Regions from separate parts of the Psychrobacillus sp. FSL K6-4615 genome, predicted to be linked through region 1. Evidence: riboswitches for the same ligand, from Rfam matches in the RefSeq annotation. Region 1 holds a riboswitch; the other holds the start of a gene.

What was found. Region 1 has a riboswitch for FMN ahead of ribE (riboflavin synthase). Riboswitches for the same ligand answer to the same signal wherever they lie in the genome.
Region 2: another riboswitch for FMN. It lies ahead of MKX53_RS07290 (ECF transporter S component); the one in region 1 lies ahead of ribE (riboflavin synthase).

The regions. Positions count from the first base shown of each region.
Region 1 is NZ_JBBOYQ010000001.1:1,353,318-1,356,518, forward strand. It holds gene MKX53_RS06375 (SDR family NAD(P)-dependent oxidoreductase) at 1-55, shown strand, start outside; gene MKX53_RS06380 (MarR family winged helix-turn-helix transcriptional regulator) at 70-513, shown strand; FMN riboswitch at 665-796, shown strand; FMN riboswitch at 999-1,130, shown strand; gene ribE (riboflavin synthase) at 1,271-1,906, shown strand; partial or broken gene ribB (3,4-dihydroxy-2-butanone-4-phosphate synthase) at 1,919-2,506, shown strand; gene ribH (6,7-dimethyl-8-ribityllumazine synthase) at 2,543-3,010, shown strand; gene MKX53_RS06400 (DUF3889 domain-containing protein) at 3,069-3,201, opposite strand, start outside.
Region 2 is NZ_JBBOYQ010000001.1:1,517,437-1,520,637, reverse strand. It holds gene MKX53_RS07300 (IS3 family transposase) at 1-365, opposite strand, end outside; gene MKX53_RS07295 (hypothetical protein) at 281-769, opposite strand; gene MKX53_RS07290 (ECF transporter S component) at 998-1,591, opposite strand; FMN riboswitch at 1,745-1,877, opposite strand; gene MKX53_RS07285 (hypothetical protein) at 2,151-3,201, opposite strand, start outside.

The sequences.
Region 1 (3,201 bases):
ATATATTACAGGTCAAACGATGATGGTTGATGGTGGATCCATCATGTTGCGTTAATAGAAGGAATTAGTATGGAGAAAACAAATTTATTTAAATTGATTCATGCAACTGAAATAATCTCAAACGAAAATATAGTTAAATTCTCTTCTAAATTTGAATTTCCAGTAGGAATATCTGCAATTTTGGTACTAGCTCAATTACGTGCAAATGGTCCGGTAATGCAAAGTGGTTTAGCAGAGACCTTAGGGTATACAAAAGGAGCAATCACAAATATTTCTAGCAAGCTAGTGAAGTTTGAATTAGCGGAACGACTGTATAGTGAAGAAGATCGCCGGACGATCCATCTTCAGATTACAGAAAAAGGGCGATCTGCTTTAATGGAAGCACAAAAGATTGGCGAAGAAATATTTGTGGAGTTATTTGAAGAGTTGACTGTGGAAGAATTAGATCAGTATTTGTACATACAGCAAAAAGTATTAAACAGTATGAAAAATAAAAGATTGTCATCATCATGATCTAATTATTTTTTAGAGAAAAGTTAGCTAAGACCCTCAACATAAGAGGTTCTTAGCTTTTTATGTTTTTCAAAATCCTTTTGTATAATGTAAAAGTACTCAACTCCTTGCAATTAAGATATGAAATTGTTATGCTAAGAACAATTTTATAACATTCCTTCGGGGTCGGGTGAAATTCCCAATCGACAGTAAGAGAGAAATCTCAAAGCCTGTGAGCCGTAAAACGCATGATTTGGTGAGAATCCAAAGCCGACAGTTAAAGTCTGGATGGGAGAAGGAGAAAGTTGCCTATTTGGAGGTTTTTTAGTTATGCTAAAAAAGGAACAAAAGGCTTATTAAAGTATGACTTCTCTCGCATCCATAAATTTGGGTGCGTTTTTTAATGTCTAGCTATAGCGTTTGTCGGTGCCAACAAATCTGGGTAAGTCAGTTTGTTGGGACATGATCCCGCGAGCATAGGCGCTTCTACTTTTTAAAATTGAATAACTATCCTTCGGGGTCGGGTGAAATTCCCAATCGACAGTAAGAGAGAAATCTCAAAGCCTGTGAGCCGTAAAACGCATGATTTGGTGAAAATCCAAAGCCGACAGTTATAGTCTGGATGGGAGAAGGAGTAGTTCAATGCTTTTTGAGAGAAAAACACAAAAGGCTTATTTGAATCTACCTAATTTCCCTCCGACACTTATGTGTACGGAGGTTTTTGTTTGAAGTAGGCTTTAGATTCCATCTAAAAGTACTTACTAATAAGGAGGATACGATGTTTACAGGAATTGTTGAAGAGCTTGGCACCATTAAGAACGTACAAACATCTGCTAGCAGTATGCAACTTATTATCCGAGCAAAACGAATTTTAGAGGACATCAAATTAGGTGATAGTATTGCAGTGAATGGTATCTGTTTAACAGTAATCGCATTTTCAAGATTTGAATTTACAGTGGACGTTATGCCAGAGACGTTTTATGCAACTACAACAAAATTATTAAATAGCAGTTCAGTTGTCAATTTAGAAAGAGCATTAGCGGCAAACGGTCGATTCGGTGGACATTTCGTTACAGGACATGTGGATGGTGTGGGTACCATATTGAAAAAGCGCCATGCAGCAAATGCAGTGTATATCGATATTATAGTACCAGAAGAGGCAAGTCACTTTTGTATTCCAAAGGGGTCTATAACGATTGATGGAACAAGTTTAACTATTTTTGCTATAAATAAGTCGACGGTAACAGTTTCATTAATTCCCCACACAAATAAGGAAACAGTTCTAGGCATGAAAAAAGCGGGTGAACTCGTTAATATCGAAGGTGACATGCTAGGGAAGTATGTGCATCAATTTAGTACAAAGAAAAGTGAATCGACTATCACCCAGGACTTTTTACAGCAGAACGGTTTTTAAGGAGAAATTAGCATGCTAAATACGATAGAAGAAGCAATTACAGATTTAACACAAGGAAAGCTTATTATTTTAGTAGATGATGAAAACCGTGAAAATGAAGGTGATTTCCTTTGCTTAGCAGAATTTGCAACACCAGAAAACATCAATTTCATGGCTAAGTATGGTCGAGGATTGATTTGTATGCCTATTCATGAAGAAATCGCAGAGGTATTGCAATTACATCCGATGGTTTCTAATAATACAGATTCTCATCAAACTGCATTTACTGTGTCGATTGATCATGAAAACACTTCAACGGGCATAAGTGCGTTTGATCGATCAGAGACGATGTTACAAGTCATTAAGCCACAAGCAAAGGCACAACAGTTTAAACGACCAGGACATGTCTTTCCGCTAATCGCAAAGCCAGGTGGTGTACTGGAAAGACGAGGTCATACGGAAGCTGCAGTTGACCTTGCCATGCTTTGTGCATCAGCTAAATCAGGTGTAATTTGCGAAATAATGAACGATGATGGTTCAATGGCACGCTTACCAGATTTACTGGAACTTGCCAAACAATATCAATTAAAGATTGTCACAATCGAAGAACTATCAAGGTATTTAATAAATATTAAAGCTAGCTGAGGAGAGAATAAGATGGTAAAAACAATCGAAGCAAATTTAATCGGAACAGATTTGAAAGTAGGTATTGTTGTCGGACGTTTTAATGATTTCATCAATGCAAAACTAGTTGACGGTGCAATAGATGGGTTAAAACGTCATGGTGTCGTTGAAGAAAGTATTGAAGTTGCTTGGGTTCCTGGTGTGTTTGAAGTACCATTTATTGCAAAAAAAATGGCGGATTCCCAAAAATACGATGCAATCATTGGTCTTGGTACAGTAATCAGAGGTTCAACGACACACTATGATTATGTTTGCAACGAAGCAGCAAAAGGAATTGCACAAGTAGGTTTACAAACTGGAGTACCAGTTATTTTTGGTATCGTCACTACAGAATCTATAGAACAAGCTATTGAACGGGCAGGTACAAAGGTTGGAAACAAAGGATACGATGCAGCCGTCTCTGCAATTGAGATGGCAAATCTGTTAAAGGTCATGTCGTGATAATTGACTTACTTAATATCTAGAAATGACTTAGAAACAAGAGGAAAAGTATAAACAATTAATCTGAAACTTCATGGATTTGAACATGGATCAATTCATTAGTATCAGTAAAATATTCAATTTTAACAGAGACTCCAAATTCTTTATCACTCTCTTTTAACCTTAGACGGAACTTTTCAATGGTAGAATTT
Region 2 (3,201 bases), 160 kb from region 1:
TTTGCCTTTTGAACACCATGTAAACCAAGGTCATTCATTAAACGGCGTACCGTTTTATGATTAATAAAAAATCCTTCTTTGCGTAAGGCTAAAACAATTCGACGATACCCGTACAACTCTTTGTGTTGGTAGAATATACGTTCAATCGCTTCTTTTATCGTTGCGTATTTATCTGCCTTCTCTAAGTTCTTCTTATGATAATAGTAAGTTGCTTTTTTTACTTCAGAAACATGTAATAAAATTTGTAGAGGAAATTCATGCCTTAATTCATCAATCACTCTTACTTTCTCTTTGGTTGGGACTTCTTTTTTTCTTGAACTAAGGCATCTAACTTTTTTAAATAAGCATTCTCTGCTCTTAAGTATTCAAGTTCTTCTTGTAATTTTCCGATGTCTGTCATACCTTGTTTCGGCTGCTTTTTCTTCATATCACGACGCTCCCTTTTCAAATAATAGAGCGTCCATTCCTCTTCTGACATGTATTGATGCATCCACTTCCAGATGGTTGCACGACTGGGAATGTTAAAACGACCAGCTACTTTTGAATAAGGTTCAGCTGTCTCTATCATATGTTGTATTACGTGTATTTTAAAAGATTCCTCATAACCTTTACAAGCAGGAGCCATTAATCCTTCCATTCCATGAAATCGATAGATTTCTATCCAACTACTAATAACCATCTTATCGACACCCAGGTCGCGAGCGATTTTTCTTAATGGCATTCCTTTCTCAAAAAAGGCATCAATTACTTCTGCTTTTTTTATGTTCATAACGTGCACCCCCAAGTTAGTTTTAAGTCCAACATTTTGGGTGCACATCATAGCTTGAGCTGAAGACCCCGCGGAAGCGCAGCGAACGAGGAGGCTGAAGCCAAGCCCGCGGAAAGCGTCCGCCTGAAGCGAAAATCAGTATTATCATTCTTTCTTTTCAGCTCCATGAACCAAGTATATTTTCTTTTTAAAAAAAGTTGTTCCTCCTAGTGGAGAAACAACTTTTTGTTAATTTGTATTAGGTTTCATATATGAACTAGTTACTTTATCAAGCAATGGCTTCATTCGTTTGAATAAAACAATCATCACGATCGTTACTAATATACCTTTAATAAGATTAAATGGTAATATACCAAAAATGATCGTATTAAACAAAGCAGTGCCTGTTTCCATAGGGAAATTTAAGAAATAAGCGTACATTGGTAAAAATACATAATAATTTAGTACACTCATCCCAATAGCCATAGAGACTGTACCTGCTCCGAGTCCTGCCATAATGCCTTTGGACGAAGTAACTTTGCGATAAATCAAATACACAGGTGCGATAAACAAGATACTAGTTACAAAGTTAGCCATATGACCAACAGGTACACCAGTTGGACTTCCTGCAAATAACCAATCTAGTACATTTTTTAAAAATGCGACTAAAATTCCTGCAACTGGTCCCATTGTGATTGCAGCGATTAATGCTGGTATATCACTAAAGTCCACCTTTAAATAAGCCGGTAAAACCGGTAATGGAAATGCAAGTAGCATTAAAACAAAAGAAATACTACTCAGCATTGCGACTGCAATAAGCATTCGCGTTTTGCCTTTTAACATAAATCCTCTCTCCTTTTGCGATTCACTCCACAAGAAGAAAGGTTCAGAACGTTTGCATACTTAAAAAATCCCTCGAACTTATAGAAGTTCAAGGGAGAAACAAGGTACACTTTAATAAGCGTATCCGTATAAGCATACGAAAAACGACTGCACCTTCACCTTCTCCCATCCAGACTATACTGTCGGCTTTGGAATTTAACCAAATCAACCTGTTAAGGTTCGCGGGCTGAAGAAATAAATTTCTAATACCGCCGGTCGGGAATTGCACCCTGCCCCGAAGATGAATCAATATTTTGTTGTCCTCCAAGAATATATCTTGAATTAATAACATTTTATCAAATTAAAACAATATATGCAACAGACCTGTTTGCAACTGAGAATACTAGGCAAATTTATGTTATGGGCGATAATAAAAATTTAAGGGCTGTCTCGGATCGCTTATGGGCTGGGCTATCCTCAAGTTTTCTACTAGCAGGATCGTTAATTATAGGTATAGGCCATCACATATATCTTAAAACAAAAATGCCAAGCTTAAGTTAATAAGCATTGGCATTTTTTATTATTGAATTGTTTGCATAGTAAAACCATTTGGCCCCACTGGAACTGGAAGTGGACTAGAAAAATCTATTTCATTCCATTTTTCTTGTACGATATTCTCTAATCGGATAGTTTGATTGAAGCTTGCAGCTGTAAGCGAGAAAGCTTCTATCAAACGAGATGCATCACTTTCATTTAGTGATTCCAAATCTAAAGGCTCATCAAAATGTACAACAAGTCCCTTATCTTCCTTAACTGAATAAGTTACATCATTCGGAATAACAGAAGTATAAATTTCATTTTCAGGATTTTTCATCCCCTGCAATGCTTCTAATAGTGTATTGAAAGTTTTATTGAAGTTTGGTGTTAAATAGGTCACCTGATTAAAAGCCTTATATGCAAAATAATTTACCTTCTGCTCTGTGCCAGTTAACACCAAAGGTTCATCTATAGTCCCTACTTGATCCCATTCGATTGGGGATCCATCTTCATTTACTCTTAAGAACGAATCAAAATCGGTAAAGACCTCATTGATTGAAGAGATGTATGGTACAGCTGTTCCAGGTGCAGAATCGTAACCATGATCTGCTGGTAAGTAATGTTTTAATATTTTACCTTCTGCTCTAAAGTAGCCTTTGTAAGGATGATATTCTTGGAAACCAAGAGAAGTTTCGTCAATCTCCAGAGCATACTGATTATATAATTCTAAGCTACTAGGTTCCATATTTGGAAAATCCGCTTCTATTTTCTCTTGAGGAATGACAATCGTGATTGGTACAGTGAGCGCATTTTCTAATAGAGTAAAATGAAATACCGTTCCATCACCTAAATCCTGCTCATAAACAGAAGTAAAAGTCCGATCAAATGGAGCTATTTCTACATTAGAAGCTAACTTTTCAGACATAGTTGTCATACCAACAGATTCTTCTTCTTTAGCATCCATAGAGGATTCCTCTGGTACTTCTAGAGTTCTCATTTGATCGTCTGCTGTGGTCGATTCTTCGACAGTATCAGCTGTGGAACTCTCATTGTTATTTATATAGGAAGAGACGAGTACGGTTAATAATAATACA